DNA from 3 places in the Pseudoalteromonas issachenkonii genome. Region 3 is predicted to be linked to each of the others. Evidence: predicted binding sites of a transcription regulator. Region 3 holds the regulator's gene; each other region holds the start of a gene.
The links. Region 3 encodes sigma-54, which starts transcription at its own class of promoters, with help from an activator protein. Its sites were predicted from a motif close to GTTGGCACGNNNNTNGNNT; they were not measured.
Positions count from the first base shown of each region.

Region 1: pdsR (proteobacterial dedicated sortase system response regulator) is a predicted target of sigma-54. The motif match lies at 2,940-2,958, and genes of this name have one in related genera.
Region 2: PISS_RS14680 (TorF family putative porin) is a predicted target of sigma-54. The motif match lies at 2,753-2,771, and genes of this name have one in related genera.

Region 1 covers NZ_CP011030.1:2,649,255-2,656,877, reverse strand. The annotation lists gene pdsS (proteobacterial dedicated sortase system histidine kinase) at 1-2,066, opposite strand, end outside; gene pdsR (proteobacterial dedicated sortase system response regulator) at 2,060-2,755, opposite strand; gene pdsO (sortase-associated OmpA-like protein PdsO) at 2,985-3,710, shown strand; gene PISS_RS12325 (marine proteobacterial sortase target protein) at 3,736-5,736, shown strand; gene PISS_RS12320 (class GN sortase) at 5,733-6,341, shown strand; gene PISS_RS12315 (DMT family transporter) at 6,233-7,195, opposite strand; gene proB (glutamate 5-kinase) at 7,327-7,623, shown strand, end outside.
Region 2 covers NZ_CP011030.1:3,160,959-3,168,581, forward strand. The annotation lists gene PISS_RS14670 (AsmA family protein) at 1-1,070, opposite strand, end outside; gene PISS_RS14675 (hypothetical protein) at 1,337-2,500, shown strand; gene PISS_RS14680 (TorF family putative porin) at 2,873-3,550, shown strand; gene PISS_RS14685 (YIP1 family protein) at 3,746-4,456, shown strand; gene PISS_RS14690 (efflux RND transporter periplasmic adaptor subunit) at 4,505-5,671, shown strand; gene PISS_RS14695 (ABC transporter ATP-binding protein) at 5,671-6,378, shown strand; gene PISS_RS14700 (ABC transporter permease) at 6,371-7,609, shown strand.
Region 3 covers NZ_CP011030.1:460,377-467,999, reverse strand. The annotation lists gene PISS_RS02140 (calcium/sodium antiporter) at 1-449, shown strand, start outside; gene PISS_RS02135 (KpsF/GutQ family sugar-phosphate isomerase) at 453-1,424, shown strand; gene kdsC (3-deoxy-manno-octulosonate-8-phosphatase KdsC) at 1,425-1,976, shown strand; gene lptC (LPS export ABC transporter periplasmic protein LptC) at 1,973-2,527, shown strand; gene lptA (lipopolysaccharide transport periplasmic protein LptA) at 2,517-3,056, shown strand; gene lptB (LPS export ABC transporter ATP-binding protein) at 3,053-3,778, shown strand; gene PISS_RS02110 (RNA polymerase factor sigma-54) at 4,113-5,612, shown strand; gene hpf (ribosome hibernation promoting factor) at 5,639-5,926, shown strand; gene ptsN (PTS IIA-like nitrogen regulatory protein PtsN) at 5,931-6,383, shown strand; gene rapZ (RNase adapter RapZ) at 6,403-7,245, shown strand; gene PISS_RS02090 (HPr family phosphocarrier protein) at 7,270-7,542, shown strand.

The DNA.
Region 1 (7,623 bases), 1.2 Mb from region 3:
GTACCGTTATGGTAATCACACACCAGCCTGACAATATAAAGTCCTAAACCTAAATGCGGTTGTTGCTGCATTTGCTGGCTGCGCACCGATACCATAGAGTCAAAAATATGTTCAGTAAGTCCGTCAGGCAATAAAGTACCTGTATTACTTACCGTTAATGTTGCTTTGTTTTCGCTTTGCTTCAGACTGACTTCAATCGCGGTGTTGGCTTCACTAAATTCCAAGGCATTATTTATTAGCTTATCGAGTAGTTGGGCTATAAATTCGGGAGCGCCTATCATGGGTAATTCACCTTGGTGTATATCCAATGTAAATAACTGTTTAGGGTAAGTTAGCTGGTAGCCTTGCATGCAGCCATTGATCACCTTTTGCAAATCAAACGGCTCAGACTCATTACTTTGAATGCTTTGCTCAAGTCGGGTTGCTTCACTCATAGTGGTAATTATTTTCCCTAAACGCTCAACTCCTTCACTGGCACGCTCAAGATATTTTTGACTCAGTTCACTTTGCTGCAAGCTTTGTAAGTTCTCAAGTGATGAACGTACAACAGCAACCGGCGTGCGCAGCTCATGAGATAAGCGCGACGACATATTTTCTAAATAATCGGTATACCCTCCAAGTCGGCTCACTATATTTGAAAAGCTACGCGATAAATCGCCTATTTCGTCATTGGCATCGCTGTAATTTATATAGCCTGTTATCCGCCCTTGTGCATCAATGGCTTGCTCTGCTGTATCGCGTAGTCGCCTAATACGACTTGATATACGTGAGGCAAAAAAGAACAAAGTGACTGTGCCAATTAACATGACCGCTAAAATCACATTAAATAGTTTTTCCAGCGATTTATTACGCAGTGTGCGCACGCCATTGGTGGTTTCTTCAGCTATAACTGCGCCAATAACCTTATCCTCAATCCAAATAGGATACGCGGCCGATAATATTACCGCTTTGTTATCGGGGGTGAGTCGCCAAGACGAGGCCGGTTGGCCTTTGAGTGCTTTGGCTAAATGAGTGCCTTGCATTGAGGCGACATCGTGTAGGGTGTCTATAAACTCATCTTCGGGACGGGTTAAAATTTTATAGTACAAAGGATGCAAATAGGTCTGTTCAAAGCGCTGCCATGCGGTTTTTGGCGCTTGATTTTTTAGCCCATCAGCCCATACGCCATCGGCATTTTGAATACTGCCCGATTGCGCTAAAACACGGTGATGATTATCGACCACCCAAATGCGACTGCCGCTGTGGCCCATGCCTTTTAATATACGGTTTATTTCAGGGGAGGGCACCAGTACTGAGCCTAAATCATTTGGGTTATTTAAGTTGGATGTAGACATGATATTAGGTGTTTGGCTTGGCTGTTTACTATCAACATCAGCAATGGCAAACCCCAGTTTATTGCCAAGCATACTCAAAGGAAAGCGCAGCTCAAGGTTGTAACCTGTTTCAGTTTTTTTAAAGAAACCCTGAATTTTAGTAAAAGGCATTTTACTGTAGGCATCAAATGCGTTGACCCAGCCATCTTGGCGCGGAGCAATAATATAAGTATTAAATTGTCCATCAGGATTTTTTAGGCCAATTTTTATGTAATCGTTATTGGTAATGCTGAGGCTATTTTTAGCACGGTAAACTAAAGCATCATCTGTGACTTTAAATACTGCATATAAGTAATTATCAAACTTACCCACCATGTGGCTAAATGATAAGTCGCGCAGTTGATGGTTATCATTGGCTGTTTGTAAGTAGCGTTTATCATAAAGCCAAAACAGCGATTGATAAGCGTCCCAGTCGTTGAGTTTGCCATCGAGCTGAATCGGGCTTTTTAAATTATAAGCATAGAGATCGCGGCCTTTTACCACCTGATCTAAAAAGTTGGTTTGTTCGTCAAATAAAGCGGGGCGTTCATGCAGGGCCGTGGCCAGTGCGCGTGTAGTGCCTACCAACGTTTTTTCTTGGCCTTGGCGTAAAAACTTTTCCATTTCCCATACATATTCGTAGCCAAGCCATGGCAACAAAAACAAAAAGCACGAAAGTAGGATAAATTTACTGCGTAGGCCAAATCTCAGCATGTGGGTTGCTCCCACCTATAGCCCATGCCATACACGGTATCTATACAGTCAAACTGGCTATCGAGTGCTATAAACTTTTTACGAATACGTTTTACATGCGAGGTAATGGTGCTGTCATCTACATAAATTTTAGCATCACTCATTAAATCGTTACGGCTTTTAACGTGCCCTGGTCGCTGAGCGAGTGAATGCAGCATCCAAAATTCAGTCACGGTTAAATCAACTAATTGGTGTTGCCAAAGCACCTGCATACGTTGCGTGTCGAGTGTTAGTTGGCCGCGTGTTATCAGTGCGTTAGCATCGGCGGGTTGCTCTAATGCTTCCATACGGCGAAATAGCGCGCCAATACGCGCAGCTAAATGGGCTAAGCTAATGTCTTTGGTTAAGTAGTCGTCGGCGCCCATGCGCAGGCCACATACGGTGTCTATTTCGCTGTCGCGAGCGGTTAAAAAAATAATTGGTAAGGTTTTAGACAGTGAACGCAGTGTCTGGCACAGTAAAAAGCCGCCATCTATTTCATGGCCTAAACCAATATCAACAATGGCTAAATCGGGAAGCGCTTCTTTAAAGGCCGCTTCTGCTTGAGGGCGGTTTTCATAACCACTCACCTGATAGCCTTGAGCGCTCAGCATTTCTATGTAGTTTTCGCGGATAGCGGTTTCATCTTCAATGATGGCTATTTTCTTCATTTTTATTAATTACTCATATTGACTTAGGCGCACTATAGCGAAGTTTTTGCGCTAAGTACGGTTAAAAACACAATTGCCATTTTTTCGCCACAATTGCTCAGCAGTTTGCCATTTTTGATCCCCTTTGTTGCCACTTCATGCTGTTTTAATACAAATATTGAAATTACAGATACAACGCAAGTGCCAACCAATAGCTTGCCAACCCATTACCAATAGTAAGGAATAAATCATGAAGAAAACATTAATCGCACTCACACTCGTTAGTACTTTTTGCGCTCCTGCTTTTGCCGCGGATACTCCATCGAAAGAAGCAAAAAAGGAAACCATAGTCGGCCTAAGCACAGGTGCCATTATCGGTGGCGTTGTTGGTGGGCCTATTGGCGCGTTTGTAGGTGCATTTGCTGGTGGCTTAATTGGCGATGCCAAGGTGGCTGAGCAAACTATTGCCGAGCAGCAACAAGCCTTAACAGTTATGGCAGAGAAAACCAACGACTACCAACATGTTCTTAATCATAACAGCCACTTAGAAGCGCAACTTGAGCTGCTGGCTCAGCAAAATGAGCAACTAACGCAATCACAGCTTAATAATTTATTGGCGATGACAGTGCAATTTAAAACAGGCTCTAGCGATATTGCTCCTCATTTTGCCAAGCAGCTTGATCAATTAGTTGCGTTATTAAAAAGCCAACCGCAACTCGCGCTTGATTTAAGTGGCTTTGCCGATCAGCGTGGTGAAGAGCAAGCAAACTTATTACTTTCAAAAGCCAGAGTAAACGCCGTACAAAGTTACTTAATTAAACAAGGTGTAAGCCATACACGCTTAAGCGCACAAGCATTTGGCGAGCAGCAAAGCATAGCAAACAGTAACACCCTTGAAGATAACTTTTTTGATAGACGCGTTACTCTCACTACCCGTGCGCTAAATCAGTCAAGTAATCAAACAGCAAGCAATTAACAACGTGCGTTCGATGGAGTGATTTATGTTGAGTAAACCCACCAAAGTGCTTACCAAGGTAAGCCTTTTTATTTTTATTATTATCGTGCTTTTGGCCAGCTTTAAAAGCCATGCACAGTCGCCAAAACTATCCTTGTTTGATAGCCAAGGAGTGGCGGTTAATCCTGGGGTTATTTTAAAAAGCGATGCAAAAATGACCCTAACAGGACTAATTAATCATGTTGTAGTAACGCAGCACTTCATAAATGAAAATCCTTTTGCAGTAAATGCACGTTATGCTTTTCCTTTACCCGATGAAAGTGCCGTGCAAGCAATGACCATGCGTATTGGTGAGCGAGTGATTCACGGTAAAATAGCAAAAAAACACCAAGCAGAAAAACAGTATCAAGCTGCCAAGCAAGCAGGGAAGCAGGCCTCTTTGGTTCGTCAGCAGCGTGCAAATATGTTTATTACAAATGTGGCGAATATAGGGCCTGGTGAAGAGATTGTTATAACGCTTGAATATCAAGAGATTATTGATTACCAGCATGGAACCTTTGCGATTCATTTTCCAACCACAATAACGCCACGCTATCATGCAACAACAGGGAAACTGAACGAAGAGCAAGATAAGCGTACGGTAAAAAGTGATCATACATCTTCGTTTACTCCACAAGGATGGTTAAGCCCTATTTATACAAAGCAAACCAATGAGGCGGCTAATGCCAGCGATTTAAGCTTAACAATTAACATGGATATAGGCTTAGAATTGGTTGATATAAACGCTAAGTACCATCAGGTAAATATTGAAAACTCTGCGTTTGGACAATACAGCATTGTGCTAAAACCACAGCAAGCAATAAATAAAGACTTTGTACTGGAGTTTAAGCCACTACAAAAAGCGCAAGCTCAAGCCGCACTTTTTACTCAGCAAGCAAAAAATGGTGAGCAGTTTGCGTTAGCAATGCTAATGCCGCCAAGCGATAGCTTTACTCAATCTCAGCGTTTACCGCGTGAAATGGTGTTTGTAGTTGATACCTCGGGCTCTATGCATGGGCAGTCTATGGAGCAAGCTAAAAAAGCATTGTTTTACGCACTCTCGTTACTTGATAGTGATGATAGCTTTAATATTATTGGCTTTAATAATCAGGTTACTGCCATGAGTGATACCCCTTTAGTTGCTAGTGACTTTAATTTACGCCGTGCAAGGCGCTTTATTTATAACTTGCAAGCCGACGGTGGTACTGAAATACAAGGTGCGCTTGATGCCGTACTTAATGGTGCGCAGTTTGAGGGTTTTGTACGCCAAGTGGTGTTTTTAACCGATGGTAGCGTGAGTAACGAAGATGAGTTATTTAAAAGTATTGCGCGCACTTTAGGTGACAGCCGCTTATTTACCGTCGGCATTGGTAGCGCACCTAATCGCTTTTTTATGCGCCGCGCTGCTGATATAGGTAAGGGGTCTTATACCTTTATTGGTAGCACCTTTGATGTGCAGCCGAAAATGCAGCAGTTGTTTGATAAACTCGCTCACCCGGCGATGACTAATTTAGCGTTAACAAATACAAATGGAGACAGCTTAGATTTTTGGCCCTCCCCATTACCGGATCTGTATTTTTCTGAGCCTATTATGGTGGCTATTAAATTAGATAATACCGATACAATTACTTTTACTGGGCAAACAACGCATGGTGAGTTTAAGGTTAAGCTTAATTCGCAAGCAAGCTCAAAAGCCACAGGAATTGATAAGCTCTGGGCACGTCAAAAAATAAAGTCATTATTGCTATACAACCAACAAAGTGTTGTAAAACAGCAAGTGCAGCAACTTGCGCTTGAGCATCAATTACTTAGCCCATTTACTGCGTTTATTGCCATAGAAGAGAGCACCATTAAAGAAGTTGCTAAACAAACTACACAAGTGGCTAATTTAATGCCACAAGGAATGACCATGCGTTTGCCGCAAACTGATGGGCAAAGCAAAATGCATATTGTGTTTGGAGCTTTAATGCTACTAGGTGGCCTGTTGTTAGTAAGGCGCTGTAAATGAAAAAGTGGTTGAGCATAGGTTTACTAGCCTTAGGACTGAGCCTATTTGGCCATGGTGCATATATGCAGGCAAAGGCATGGCTTGCACAAGTGTTAATAGAGCAAGCATGGCAAACAGCCCTTAAATCACCCAATAAAAAAATTAAGCCGTGGTTTTATGCTGATAGTTACCCAGTGGCACAAATAATATGGCCAAAGCATAATAAACGACTAACCGTGCTCGATGGCGCAAGTGGCAGAAATTTAGCGTTTGCGCCTAGTCATTTTTTAGCTGCGGGGGAATTAGGTGGGGCTGATGTTGGTAATTCGCAAGGAGCACTTATTGCCGGGCACAACGATACCCACTTTGCGTTTTTAAAAAACGCTAAAGTGGGGGAGCAATTTTCTCTGCAATTACAAAATGGCCAAGTGCAGCATTATTCAGTGACACATGTTGAGGTGATTAATCAGTACAACACCGATTTTTTGCATCAAGCAGGGCTGTATTTACTGACCTGTTACCCTTTTGATTCGCTGGCCTCGGGGACCACCGATTTAAGGTGGCTAGTGTCGGCTGAAATATCCTCACCCGAGGTGGCGTTAGGAATATCGACCACTAGTTCTTGATGGCGTTGGCTTATCATTACGCCTATAAACACCACAAATATACTGATCCACTGGCCAAGTGTCAGTACTTCGTTAAGGATAATGGCTGACAAAATTAAAGTGAAAATTGGAATTAAATTAGAGTAAGCCGCTGCGGTTAACACCGACACTTTACTAATCGCGTAGTTGTACATGCCGTACCCACCCAAAGTAACACAAGAGCCTAAGTACAAAATGCTCATTAGTGCGGTTAAATCGTGTTGGTTTTCGCTGGGTAGGTCAATAAACAATAAAAATGGAGCAAAAAACAAACTACCACTCACACCTTGCAGAGCAATTAATGTGAGTGGGGAGTAGCGGTTAGCTAAATGTTTTATACACACGGTATAAAATGCCGCGCACACCATGGCCATTAATTCTAAAAAATTCCCCAGTAATGGGTTTGGGGCTTGGCTTGAGCTGGGTGAGAGCAAGGTCAGTAAAATACTGCCGCCAATACACAGCGTAAAACCCACCACAATAGCTTTACTAATATGCTCTTTGAGCATGAAAAACGCTAAAAATGCCACAATAATGGGTAAACAAGACACAATAACCCCCGCCTGAGACGCTGAGGTATATTCCATTGCGTGGCCTTCAAATAAAAAGTACAAGCAAGGCTCTGCCAGCGACATGCCTAATAAATACTTCCAATCGCCTTTTAAATATTCAAAGCGAATTACGTAACGCCATAAACATAACGAAATCAGTAAAGTGGTGAGCATACGTAAAAATATCACCAAGGCAGGGTCATAAATCGCAATCGCGTATTTAAGTGCAATAAAGGAGCTACCCCACAAAAAGGTGGCAATAATTAAACATAAACTGGCAGGCATAAGGTGTAATTTAATCGGTTGAATATAGTGCGATCCTAGCACGCAGAGGGGGGGCTTGAATATTTTTTACTTGTTCAAAAATACCGAACTGGTATAAATAAATTCATCATTTATTGCGCTAAGTAAAAAACATGCAAAGGGATCAGGTCGTAGTTGTAAAGCTAGGTACAAGCGTACTCACTGGCGGTACCGATAAGTTAGACAAAGCACATATGGTGGAACTTGTTCGCCAATGCTGTGAGCTAAAAAAGCAAGGTCATCAGGTTATTTTAGTTTCTAGTGGTGCGGTTGCCGCAGGTCGCGAACAGTTATTAAAACCCTGTGGGCGCACATTAATAGACAAACAAATGTTGGCCGCCATTGGACAGGGGCAGCTCATTCATATTTGGCAAAGTTTATTTGCGTTATATGGCGTTAACGTGGGGCAA
Region 2 (7,623 bases), 700 kb from region 3:
GCAGGCTTAGACTCGTCTTTTGCAGGGGCTTCTTTTTTAGCTACGGTTTCTGGTAAGTAAGGATTTAAATCAAGCATCCCTAGGTCAATATCAGCATTAACCGCTAAACGACTGCCTAGATTCACCTTACTTTTACCTTTAATCTCGAGTGCATCGAGCGTTGCAACTAATTCAGTTAGGTTAAACTCCTCACTTAGCAAGTGCATTTGGGCATTGATACTAAAGGCATTAAACGCATTGTCTTTAGCGTTTAAGTCAACCCCTTGCCAGTTAGCAATATTTTTAACTGAATCACCGTTAAGTGCTAATAATCCTTTAATATCTTGGCCTTGTTTGGCTATGCTGCCATCAAACGTTAAATCGACTAAACGTGAGTTAAGCGTTTGCTTTACATTAAATGGGGCACCTTCAATCGCTTTTGCTGGAGTATCAAGTTTTACATCAAGCTCAAATCGCTCTTGCATATAAGTAATAGCCCCTTTGACTTCGAGCTGTTTGCGCAGTGAAGGCAGTAATATAGCCAGTTCTAAATCGCTAATCTGTTGTTTAGCACCCGTTTGACCATCTAAATATGTAAACGACCCGCCATAAATAGCGACTTCACCTAATTGAATATCAAAGTTTTCAGGTAGTTTGACTGCCTCACCCGATTGAACTTGCTGCTCAGGTTGCTTGGCCACTGCATCAAATAACTGCCAGTTAGCTTTACCGCTTTTATCGGTTTCTAGCAAAATATCAGGCTCATTAATGACAAACTTTTCTAGCTTTAACTCGCCACCGAGTAATGAAAGCCAAGGAATATGAACGGCAAGTTGCTGCATACTTGCCATATCAGCGCGAGAGCCGCTAGGCATATTGGCAAAATGCACATCATTAAGCTCCAGCTTTAATGCAGGAAATACACTGAGGGTTTTATCGCCCTTTATGGTTAATGTGCGCCCAGTTGTTTTTTCTACCTGCTCAGACACTTTATTAAAAATGGTATCGGTAGGAATTAAAAATGGTGCAGCAACAATTAACGCTATGCATAGCAATAATATGACACCAATAACTTTAAATAAGGTCTTCATGATCATCCTTTCAAACGTGCAAATAATGTTCTTATCATAGCGGGAGTTAACACTAAAAGCATTGTTAAATAAATAAAAAACATATCAATTAGGGCATCCCTTTTTAAAATCAGGTTTTCAAAACTCATTTTAATAAATTTAAAGATTCATGCCCCTGATTACATTGCTGCAATTGTTCGGTATGATGCGCGCCCCTGTTGTATTTAGCCTAAATAAGCTAAAATGTAGCGACTAAAAAATATATCTAACCGGAGAGTCTACAAGGCATGAAGAAACTGCTAATTTCACCGTCAAAAATGGCATTAGGCGAACAAGAAAGTCAAATTTATCAAAACATTCTGAAGCAATCTTCAGAGCTAAGCCTAAACCTGATGGCCGTGAAAGTGGAAAACCATCCAGAAGATTTTTTAGGTTGGTGTTACGAGCTATTAAGTGCAAGCCGCGACCGCATTAATTACGACTTACTCGAAACCTCACAATTACCATTATTAAAAAAACTGCACGACCAACTTATTTCAGCGATTAGCTTTTTACAGTTAAAAACATTACGGGTAGCACCTTGGCCGGTAGTGAGTATGTTTGTAGAACAACATAAAGAACTGGTGGCACTTGATGAGCAATTACGTTTAACTGCTTATATCTCAGGCCTGCGTGAAAAGCCGTTAAAAGATATGATCCCTGAAGACTTACTCGCTTTTAGCGGTAAGCATATGGCATCACTCGATCCGAGTACTTATAACTTTGATGTAGAATGGTTTGCCTCTACCAAAAGCGCCAAAGGTTTTCACCTGATGCTGGCTGATTTGCCAGGTGCATTCGACGATGCACTCAGCAACATTCCACTTGAGGGTGATGTAGCGCTAGGTAATTACCAACAATTTGTAATTGCTTACTTGAGTGCATTTAATGGTAGTGATGAAAAACCAACTCTGGCGCCTGCCACCCGTTTATTAGCAATGCGCCGCCCTGATGTATTTACACCGATTAGTAACAGTCGCTTAGATGCACTTTGCTCCGCACTTGGTATCACCAAATTAAATAACCGTGACTTTGAGCGTTACTGGCAAGATGTAGTACAAAGCATTCACGCTATGTCATGGTTTAAAATGGCCAATGCAGGTAATGAACTAGAAACTCAGTTAGTGGATATAAAAGCGCTAATACCTTGCTTTTTTTATTATGCAGATACGAATACTGCAGATAACTCTAACTACATTAAGCTACTAAATAAACCTACACGTAGCACTTCGAGCAGCAGTAAAGCGCCACGCCGAGGTAAAGAATCTGCTGAGATTTTAGTGGATCGCGCTCTTGCTGCTGATGATATCCCAGAACATATTCGTGCTAAACGTGACTCTATTATTAGCGAAGTACAAAAAGGCCGTAGTGTAAACGAAACAATTACACTTATGCGTACCATTTTTGGTTAAAACGTATATCAAACGCAATTAGCTTTAATAAACTAGCTTAACGTTAGGGTCTGTAGACCTTCCAAGGTTAAATTTTCAAAGGTCAATAGATCCTAATATAGATAGCCTGGTAGCGCTCTAATGGTGCAGCCAGGCTTTTTTTTGCACCAGCAGTGTGTTCTTTCCTTACATACTTTTCACTAAGCGTCTTTGCGCATAACTTCAACACCTTGTTTTATAATATAAAATTTATTTTTTATTAAATAAATGGAAGCTGGCACATACAGTGCAATTCCCCCTGCAGTAACGTAATAATACGCCGCCGTTCAAAAGGTTGTAGTCGTTTATAATAAAAAACCTTGGCGTGCAAAATCATACAATGGGAAATGAAACATGCTAAAACTACAAAAAACAATACTCATCGGTGCATTGGCATTAACAGGAATGACATCAACTACTGCATTTGCCGAAGTAACAGCCAATGCAGCCGCTACTTCTAACTACTTATGGCGCGGACAAGAGCAAACTGGGGGCGATGCAGCTGTATCTGGCGGTATTGATTACGCTAATGAATCTGGATTTTATGCAGGTACGTGGGCGTCAAATGCGTCTTGGGCCGATGAAATGACCTACGAACTAGACTTATACGCCGGTTTTGGCGGCGCTATTAATGAAAACGTAAGTTATGACGTAGGTTATATTTATTACGCTTACCCAGATGCGGCATCAGGTGCAGATGCTGATTTTTCAGAAGTTTACGGTAGCATTAGTGTGCAAGGTTTTACATTTGGTGCAGCCGTACTTGCAACATCTGCTGCCAGTGGTGATGGTACTGATTTTGGTGATTCACTGTATTTAAACGCCGATTACAGCTTCGCTGTTGGTAGCAATGGCACTGAAATGGCGCTACACATAGGGCATTACTCAGGCGATTTCATCGGTGATGACAATATTATTGATTATGATGTATCAGTGTCTAAAGATGGTTTTACCTTTGGCCTATCTGATAACGACATGGACGGCTCAGATGTTAAAGCTTATGTAGCCTACGCTGTCGACTTTAGCCTATAAAAAGAATGTGTTACTTGCTGCAACACTAAGGGCCGAAAGGCCCTTTTCTCGTTTTAAATAACTTAACTAGATCTAATCACGCCACACCTTGTTAACAAACCGTTACAATTAATAAATCAACTTACCTCGCTTTTACCTTAGTATATGACTGATAACTATATAGTTCACTATTGAGAAAATCATAAAGGAATAATCATGAAGTCATCTAACGCGCTATCTGCTTGTATCGACATTTTTATCAGCCCAAGCAAGGCTTTTAATGGGCTAAAAGAAGCTAAAGGCTGGTCTTGGCTTGCTTTTGCACTTCTCGCTCTAACCCTTGCAGCCTCTGCTTATACATTTTATACCACTGCAGACTCACAATTTATTTTAGACCAGCAGGTTGCTGCAGCGAGTGTGGATGCCACAATCGGCGAGAAAAAAATGATCCGTCAAAGTATGGAGCAAAGCCTCGATAACCAAGTGTGGTTTGCAATTGGCGGGGGTATTTTCGGCCTTCTTTTTATAAATGCACTCCTATCTGGGTATTACATGTTGATATCTAAGCAAGACCCTGATGCTAATTATAGCTATGGTGCGTGGTATGGTTTTGGTGTTTGGAGCATGATGCCCATGGTTATTTCAAGTTTAGGTGTTGTTGCGCTAGTTCTTACAGCCAGTAACAATGAATTACCTATTAGTTTATTCAATTACGCGTCTATAAATCAGTTATTTCTGGGATTAGAGCTTGGAGATAGCTTCTATAATATGATGGAGAGTTTAAGTATTTTTAGTCTTTGGAGCATAGCTTTGGTTGCTATTGGGTTAAAGTGTTGGACTAATTTCAGCTTTAATAAAGCACTTCTTTTTGCTGCGCTACCGACCATTATCATTTACAGCATCTGGACAATTATTATTGTTGCTTAAAGGAATGTAGGCAAACTTTTCTGCCTACTCATAAATACGGAAATAAAAATGAAAAAAGCGATTATCATTACCCTTGCAATTGCAGCTTTTATTGCTCTTATCGTATCAAAGCAAATTACTGGCGATGAAAAAGCACCAGAGGTAAATGTTGCACAGGTTGAGCAAGGTAGTATTGCAGACTCCATTATGGCCTCTGGCAATTTAGTCTTTAATACTCAAGTGCAGTTACGTTCAGAGGTAACCGGACGAGTCGACAAGGTGTTTGTTGAAGAAGGGCAAAGTGTAAAACAAGGCGACATTTTAATGCGCTTAGATACCACTGCTTTTGAGTCAGAAGTAACACGTAATAAAGCGGTATTGCGAGCTAGCGAAATAGAAATAAAACATAGTAAAACACGCCTTTTGAACTTTGAACGTCAGCTTAAACGTCAAAAAGAGCTTTATGACGTAGGCCTAGCAGGGCAAGAAGTATACGAGAACTTACAAAATGCACGCGACCTTGCCAAAATAGATATTGAAGCCAGAGTAGAGTCTTATAATCAAGCCAAAGCCTCTCTTTCAATCGCTGAAGATAGACTTAGCAAAAGTGTATTTCGTGCTCCAATGAGTGGTTTGCTCGCCTCAGTAAATATTAAAGAAGGCGAAACCGTTATTGCCGGCACCACTAATATTATTGGCTCAGATTTAATGCTGGTTGCCGACCCAAGCGCTATTTTAGCTGAGCTCAGAGTTGATGAAACTGATATTGCTGGCATTAAATTGGACCAGCATGCAGATATTTATGCTGCTGCGTACCCCAATCAACCCTTCACTGGCAAGGTCATTAACATTGGAACCTCAGCAAAAAACCAAGCAGGTTCACAAGGTTTATCATTTCGAGTGAAAGTGTTACTTGATAATACCGATAGGCAACTATATGCAGGTATGAGCTGCCGTGCAGAAATCGCAACAAGCCTTGCTGTGAATGGCTTAAAGCTCCCTATCGAAGCCGTACAAAAAGAAGATGATAAAACGTTTGTATGGCGTTTAAACGACGATAACACTGTAAGCAAAGCCTATGTAGAAGTGGGTATTTCTTCAGATATAGAGCAAGCAATTACCCAAGGTTTAAATAAAGGAGAGCGTATTGTTATTGGCCCTGCACGCCCAATCAGTAAGTTAAAAGAAAATGATACAGTAAAAGTTAAGCAATCTACCGCCAAGGATACACAATAATGTCGGCGGTAATTAAGCTTGAGCATATTAACAAGCAATACAAAATGGGTGAGCAAATATTTAAAGCCCTTGATGATGTAAACGTGGTCATTAATGAAAACGAGTATGTCGCTATAATCGGTCCTTCAGGTTCAGGTAAGTCAACTTTAATGAACTTATTGGGTTGCTTAGATACTCCAACTACTGGGGATTACTTTTTAAAAGATAAACTTGTAAAAAGTATGACAGAAACCGAGCTCGCTCATCAGCGTAACGAAAGTGTTGGCTTTATTTTTCAGAGCTTTAACTTACTTCCGCGTGCGTCGGCACTTGAAAATGTGATGCAGCCTTTGGTTTATAGGTTTATACCCGCAAAACAACGTAAACAAAAAGCCCTCGATGCACTCAAACGTGTAGGACTCGGTGATAAAGTGGATCATCTATCAAGCCAGTTGTCTGGTGGGCAACGCCAGCGTGTTGCCATTGCACGAGCGCTAGTGACTAAACCGCATATTTTACTCGGTGACGAACCAACCGGGAATCTAGACAGCAAAACTACCACTGAAATTATGGCGCTATTTGATGAGCTACATAATGAAGGCCACACCATTATTTTGGTAACTCACGAACAAGAAATTGCAGATCATTGCCAGCGAGTTATTCGCTTAGTTGATGGCAAGGTAGTGAGTGATGTTCGTAAAGGCGAGGGAGACAAACAACATGTTTAAATCTGCTATTGCAATTATGGAAGGAACAAAAGCAGCACTAATGGCCATTAAAGCCAATGCCATGCGAAGCGCACTCACTTGTTTAGGGATTATAATTGGGGTTGCCGCGGTTATTACAGTGGTAGCCGTTATGCAAGGCTTTACTAAGCAAATTAACGATCAACTCGCAGATATGGCACCTGATGTAACCACAATTAAACCCTTTACCAGCATTGAACAAGAAATGGTGGGCAAAAATGCTAAACTCACTTACAACGATTTTTTAGTCTTAAAAGCCCGAGTAAAAGAGGCTGAAACACTCACTGCACTGATGTTTACTTGGCGTTTTTCTGGTGGCGCTGAATATGGAAATAAAAGCCACTCATCACGAGTAATGGGTACAGAGCAAGATTACCAAAAAGCGTATAGAACCTTTCCAGAACTTGGGCGCTTTATTCGCGCAGAGGATGATGAAAAGCGCCGTCGAGTCGCTTTTATTGGTCCATCCATTATTGAAAAGCTAAACCTGCCAAAAAACCCTGTAGGCGAATATATTAAACTTGGCGGCGAGTGGTTTAGAATTATTGGCGTGGCTGAAAAACAAGGTAGTTTATTGGGGTTCGATCAAGACGATTATATTAATATTCCCATCAGTACCATGAGCGCATTAGAGGGTCCAAGTAGCAGCAGCAATGTACAAATTATGTTTAGACTCAAAGAAGACAGTGATGAAGAATTGGTACTTGCTAAAATCACTCGCATTTTACGCCAATTACATAAACTAAAAGACAATCAAGAAAACGACTTTGAATTTGAAACAGCTGAAAAAGCACGCGCTAACGTTGATAAATTTACAGGTAGCGCTACAGCAATTACCGCAGGGATTGTAGGTATCAGTCTTGTTGTTGGCGGTATTGGTGTAATGAACATTATGCTTGTATCTGTCACCGAACGCACCCGTGTGATAGGCACATTAAAAGCACTGGGGGCGACTCCTGGTTTTATCATGCTGCAATTTTTAGTTGAAGCCGTGGTGCTGTCATTATTTGGAGGCTTAATTGGCTTAGTCATTGGCTATGGTGCTGCCGAGCTCATTTCGCTCTCTGTACCAAGCATGCCCGACGCTTATATACCAGGCTGGGCTATTATGCTGTCGTTTGGTTTTACCTCTTTAATCGGTATTGTATTTGGTTTAGCTCCCGCAATAAAAGCAGCTAGGCTTAATCCCATTGATGCCTTACGTTATGAATAAACACTCAAAATAGC
Region 3 (7,623 bases):
CTGTTTTTTGGCTGGTAGTGGGTATGATTTTACTGCCGGTTAGTTCACACTTTTTAGTTGGCTCAGCCGTTGATATCGCAAAATATTTTGGCTTAAGTGACTTAGTGATTGGTTTGACCATTATTGCTATAGGCACCAGCTTACCTGAACTTGCAGCTTCAATTGCAGGTGTGCTTAAAAATGAAGATGACTTAGCGCTGGGTAACATAGTTGGTTCGAATATTTTTAATATTTTAGCGGTATTACCGCTGGCAGGATTAATTAATCCATCGGTTATCGATACTTCGGTAGCTAACCGTGATGTTATTATTATGATTGGCGCAACCTTGGCGCTAATTGCTATGTCATTGAACTTTAGAGGTCAAAGACGTATCAATAGAATAGAAGGTGGCTTGCTCATCGTCGCATTTATGATTTACCAAGGTTATATTTTTAGTCAAGTAGGATAGCCCATGGCAACGCTAAACTTTATTCAACAAGGGTTACGTGTTCTAGAGATTGAACGCCAAGCACTCAGCGATATTACACAATACGTTAATGAAAGCTTTAACCAAGCCTGTCAATTAATGTTTGACTGCTCAGGTCGTATTATTGTTATTGGCATGGGTAAATCAGGCCATATTGGTAACAAAATAGCCGCCACTCTTGCCAGTACCGGCAGCCCCGCATTTTTTGTTCACCCGGGTGAAGCAAGCCATGGTGATTTAGGAATGATCACAGCAAATGACGTGGTTATCCTCATTTCAAACTCTGGTGAAACCAGCGAAGTACTTAATATTATTCCAGTATTAAAGCGCATTGGTGCCAAAATGATTGCCATGACAGGCAACCAAGGCTCAACCATGGCAACATTGGCAAATGTGCATGTGTGTATTAAAGTTGAACAAGAAGCCTGCTCATTGGGCTTAGCACCTACTGCAAGTACCACTGCCACACTCGCTATGGGTGATGCCATGGCGGTGGCATTATTAGAAGCACGCGGCTTTACTGCTGATGATTTTGCACTATCGCACCCTGGTGGTAGCTTAGGCAAGCGATTACTCTTAACTCTTAAAGATGTTATGCACAGTGGTGCTGATACACCTATCATTAACGAGACGCAAACGATTAAAGATGCCTTAATTGAAATGTCGGCCAAAGGACTCGGCATGACCGCTATTGTTGATAGTGACCAGCAATTATCAGGCCTGTTTACCGATGGCGATTTACGCCGTATTTTAGAGCAACGTATTGACATTCATAGCACTGAAATTAATGTTGTGATGACCAAGTCGTGTACTACAGCCACCCAAGAGATGCTCGCGGCTGAAGCGTTAAATATTATGGAACAAAAACGTATTAATGGTTTAATTGTAATTAATGAGCATAATCAACCGATTGGCGCACTAAATATGCAAGACTTACTTAAAGCGGGAGTGCTATAAATGCAATTTGAAGATCTCTATCAACCGCTAAGTGATGATGCAAAGGCGCGCGCAAAAAAAGTAAAGCTATTAATTTGTGATATTGATGGTGTATTTTCTGATGGCCGTATTTACCTTGGAAACCAAGGTGAAGAACTCAAAGCATTTAACACCAAAGACGGATTTGGTATCAAAGCCCTGATTAACAGCGGTTTTGAAGTCGCCGTAATCACTGGGCGCCATTCTCATATAGTGCAGCAACGTATGAGCAGTTTAACCGTACAACATATATATCAAGGCCAAGAAGACAAGCTTATAGCCTATCAAGAATTAAAACAAAAATTAGCGCTTAGCGATGAGCAAATTGCTTATATAGGTGATGATGGCCCAGACATGCCAGTAATGGAGCAAGTCGGTTTTGCGGTTGCCGTAAACGATGCTCATCCACTTATTAAACGTTTATCACATTATGTAACCCAACTGCCCGGCGGTTTTGGTGCGGTAAGAGAGCTGACAGACTTACTTATGCTCGAAAATAACAAGCCACTAACTAGCCAAGGAACGAGTTCATGAATGTAGCGCGCATTATACTGAGCGTTTTATTCATAAGCTGTATGGTTTGGCTCTGGTATCCTTATTTTACTAAGGTTGATATTACTGCAAGCGAAGAAACACAAGTTATTGCTAAGCCTGATTATACCGCTATTGAGCTAAAACAAACGGCTTATAATGAACAAGGTAAAGTGAGCCATAAGGTAACTGCGGTAAAAATGGAGTTGTATCAACAACTCGGTTTTACCTTTTTTGAAAAGCCTATATTCACTTTATACAACGAGCAGCAAACATGGCGTATTAACGCCGATGAAGCCACCCTCTACGACGACCGTCAACTGGTGTTAGAGGGTAATGTAACCGCTCAAAACTTAGTAGATAACGCCATGATCGATACGATCACCGCCCAGACCATCAATGTTGATATAAAACTATTAACCATGCAATCACAGCAGCCTGTCGTTATTACAGGACCTAATTTAAAAATCACAGGTAAAGGCCTTGAGGCCGATTTAAAAACCGAGGTGATTAAACTTATTAACCATACGCGAACCCTATATTATGACCAATAACCTATTTAAAATTTTAATTGTTCCCTCACTATTAATTGCTTTTAACAGTAATGGCGCTGAACCTGCTGAAGCCCCCGCTGCTAATCAAATTTCAATTAGTGCAGATAAGCAAGAAGGTCAATTAAAAGAAAACGTAGGCATTTTTGAGAAAAATGTTGAAATTATTCATGGTAATCGCCGTATCACAGCTGACCGTTTAGAAGTGCATAAACGCGATGACCTAGGCGATAACAAACAGTTATTAATTGCCACAGGCAGCCCTGCATATTTTGAAGAAACACAAGCTGATGGCACCATAATGAGCGCCAGTGCTAATGAAGTGCGTTACGATGTGTCGCTGCGTTTTTTAACCTTAATCGGCGATGCAAGCATTGCTCAAGCAGGTCAAAAAATAACAGCTAAAAGTATCACTTACGATATCGAGCAGCAGTTAATTAGCGCAGAAAAAGACGAAAACTCAACAGACCGTGTACACACTATTTTAGTCCCTGTTGAAAATAAAAAAGAAGATGATAAAGGTCAACCATGAGCACATTAAAAGCAGAGCTATTAGCTAAAAGCTACAAAGGTCGTGAAGTTGTAAAAAACGTTGGCCTAGAGGTTGAAGCTGGCAGTATTGTGGGGTTACTTGGCCCTAATGGTGCAGGTAAAACCACCACTTTTTATATGATTGTAGGCCTTGTGCCTAGCGATAAAGGCAAAATATCAATTGATGATAAAGATATTACTTTATTACCGATGCACAGCCGAGCGCGTTTAGGGATTGGTTATTTACCGCAAGAGTCGTCTATTTTTAGAAAGCTGACTGTTTATCAAAACTTAATGGCTATCTTAGAAACACGTAAAGAATTAAATAAACAACAACGCGAAGATACCTTAAATAATTTACTTGATGAATTTAGCATTCAGCATATCCGCGATAGTCAAGGTATGGCTTTATCAGGTGGTGAACGTCGCCGCGTTGAAATTGCTCGCGCGTTAGCAGCAAACCCTAAATTTATCCTTTTAGACGAACCCTTTGCGGGGGTTGATCCTATCTCAGTATTAGATATTAAAAAGATTATAGAGCATCTTAAAAACCGAGGAATTGGCGTATTGATCACAGATCACAACGTACGCGAAACTCTTGATGTTTGTGAAAAAGCCTACATAGTTTCTCATGGGGAGTTAATTGCATCAGGCACTCCAGAATATGTATTAAACGATAAAACAGTACGCGATGTTTATTTAGGCGAGCAGTTCAAGCTCTAATATGTGTGTTATTCCACTAAGCATCTGCTAAGATTAATTATACTTAGGTCTGTTGACCTTTCAAGGTTGAATTTGCAGCAGTCTGTTTGGTATTTAGGCAAGGCAGAGCCTATGTGGTGTGGTATTCCCCATAAATAGGCGATAACGCAGCATCAATGCCAAACAGGCGCTGCCCTTCGGGTTCTGCCTAGGGACGATTTACTCTTTGTTGCTCGGTTTTGACTTAGCCCACTAGGTTACAAACCTCGCGCCGCAATTAAACCGCCCCTAGTTTGAACAAATTTTAATCCGTAAAGGTCAACAGACCGTAATTTAAAAGGATTGTTAGAGATACATGAGGCAATCATTACAGCTGCGCATGGGCCAGCAACTTACAATGACTCCACAGTTGCAACAAGCAATTCGCTTATTGCAACTCAGTACATTGGATCTCCAGCAAGAAATTCAAGAAGCGCTCGATAGCAACCCCTTGCTTGAAGTTGAAGAACACGATTACAGCGAAGACACTGCAGGTAAAAACGAACAAAAAGCCGATAACGATGACTTAACGCTAAGTGCCTCAGCTGACGATAAACCTAGCGAGTATGAGCAAGATAGCGGCGAAGCAATGACCAAAGACACTATTAGCGATGATATGGCTATGGATGTTACTTGGGATGAATATATGAGCGCTGCGCCTGCCTCTTCATCGGGCCCAATGCCAGAAGATGAATCTATTTATCAAGGCTCTTCGACTGAAACGCTGCATGAGTATTTAATGTGGCAACTTCAACTGACGCCGTTTAGTCCTACCGATGAAGCGATAGCTATTGCAATTGTAGAAGCTGTAGACGACTCAGGGATTCTAACCCTTAGCTGTGAAGAAATATTAGAAAGCTTTAACCAAGAAAACGACGGCGAAGATGAAGTTGAACTTGACGAAATAGAAGCGGTACTAAAGCGTATTCAACTATTTGATCCAGTGGGAATAGCCGCGCGTAGTTTACAAGAGTGCTTGTGTATTCAGCTAAATCAATTTGATAAAGACACACCTTTTTTAAACGAAACAAAAATGATCTTAACCGATCATATTGATTTACTTGCTGCACGTGACTATCGCACGTTAATGAAAAAAACAAAGCTTAAAGAAGATGAGCTTAAAGAAATCATGACGTTGATTCATACGCTCAGCCCAAAACCGGCAGACACTATTGTCAGAGAAGAGTCTGAATACGTTATTCCTGATGTGTCGGTTAAAAAAGTTAAAGGTCGTTGGGTAGTTGAATTAAACCCAGATAGCATGCCTAAGATCAGAGTAAATAGCCAATATGCAGCTATGTCGCGTACGGTTAAATCAAGTGGTGATAGCCAGTTTATTCGCTCGCACTTACAAGAGGCTAAATGGTTTATAAAAAGCTTAGAAAGTAGAAATGACACGCTACTTAAAGTAACCAACTGTATTGTGCAGCAGCAACAGGCCTTTTTTGAACACGGTCCTGAGGCTATGAAGCCTATGGTGCTTAACGATGTGGCTGAAATGGTGGAAATGCATGAGTCGACTATATCGCGTGTTACTACGCAAAAATACATGCATACACCACGTGGCATTTTTGAGCTTAAATATTTCTTTTCAAGCCATGTAAGTACTGAAAATGGTGGCGAATGTTCATCAACAGCAATACGTGCATTAATTAAAAAATTAATCGCTGCAGAAAACTCAGCTAAACCATTGAGTGATAGTAAAATTGCAGATATATTGGCAGAGCAAGGAATTAAAGTAGCGAGGAGAACCATTGCAAAATATCGCGAATCTCTAGCTATTCCCCCGTCTAATCAACGTAAAAGTTTGATTTAAGGCGTACAACAAAGAGGAAAATGTTTATGCAACTGAATTTAACTGGTCGCCATGTAGATATTACCGACTCGCTTAGAGACTACGTAAATAGTAAATTTTCGAAGTTACAGAGGCACACTGATCACATAACGAATGTGCACGTTATTCTCGATGTAGAAAAACTAAACCAAAAAGCTGAAGCAACCGTTCATGTTAGTGGCGCTGAGATTTTTGCCTCTACTGAGCATCAAGATATGTATGCCGCTATAGACTCGCTCATTGACAAGCTAGATCGTCAAGTAATTAAACACAAAGAGAAACTTGCTCGACACTAACACTATGAAACTAAGCTCACTTATCTGTCAGGACTGCAGTAAAGCTGCGGTCCTTTTTAATAGTAAAAAAAGAATTTTAGAATTTATCAGTGAATTGGCTCACAATAAGCTGCCCTATTTAACACAACAAGATATTCTTAATGCATTAACTGCAAGAGAAAAGCTTGGAAGTACAGGCATTGGTCGAGGCATTGCTATTCCACATGGTCGCATGAGTGGTGCTCAAGAGCCCCTTGCTTTGATTTTAGTGAGCGAAACAGCTATTAATTTTGATGCGATTGATAACCGACCGGTTGACATTTTTGTCGCGTTAATTGTTCCCGATGGCGATAATCAGCAGCATTTGAAGACGCTAGCCACGATTGCTGATAAGCTCAATGATAAAGAATTTTGTAAACAGTTACGCGCCGCCAAATCGGATAGCGAACTGTATCAGGTTATCGTCAGTCAATCGTAGTAATAAAGAAAGGTGATAAATGGAATTAATAATTATAAGCGGTCGTTCAGGCTCAGGTAAATCTGTGGCGTTACGCGTTGTGGAAGACTTAGGTTATTATTGTGTAGACAATATTCCACTTAATTTATTACCATCATTAGTGCGCAGTGTTTCCGACAGTTATAATAAAATTGCCGTGAGTGTTGATGTGCGTAATCTACCTAAAGAGCAACAGCAGTTTAATGAAATCATTGAATATTTACCTGGTTTTACTAAACCAACGGTATTTTATTTAGACAGTGACGATCAAACATTAATAAAACGTTTTTCAGAAACGCGACGTCTCCACCCTTTATCTATTGATTCTTTGCCGCTTGATTTAGCCATAAAAAAAGAAAAACAACTACTTGATGTATTGATTAACCGTGCTGATTATATGATTGATACCACGGATTTAAGTGTGCATCAGCTTGCTGAATCTATTCGTGAAAAAATACTCGGAAAAAAAGATAAACAACTGATCATTACCTTTGAGTCATTTGGTTTTAAACACGGCATCCCTAAAGAAGCAGATTACGTATTCGATGCCCGTTTTTTACCAAACCCGCATTGGGAGCCTGAACTTAAGCCACTTACGGGGCTGGATCAACCAGTAAAAGACTACCTAGCAAGTCACAGCATAGTGCAAAAATTTACATGGCAAATTCAAACATTTGTGCAAACATGGCTGCCGCATTTAGAACGAAATAACCGCAGCTACTTAACCATTGCAATTGGCTGTACCGGTGGGCAACACCGCTCTGTTTATTTAGCGCAAACCATTGGCGAAAGCTTTGCAATGAGTCATCCTAATGTAAAAATTCGCCACCGAGAACAAGAATAAAATCAAAGCTTGCGAGAACATGTCATGCGCTTAGAAAATACATTTTTAATAAAAAACAAATTAGGATTACACGCTAGAGCGGCGACAGTATTAGCTCAGCTTTCTGTGCAATTTGATGCCACAATCACTTTATTTCAAGATGACAAACAAGCCGCTGGCGATAGCGTGCTGGCACTTATGTTACTCGAAAGCAGCCAAGGCAAAGAAGTTAAGGTGGTATGCGAAGGCCCCGACGCTGAGCCTGCACTTAGCGCAATAGGTGAACTCATCGACCAACGATTTAATGAGCAAGAATAAAAAAGTTCATTATTAACTCATCATCCTAAGCTTAGGTTAATAGTGGTTGAGGTAGTTTGCTCACATAAAGTAAGATAAACT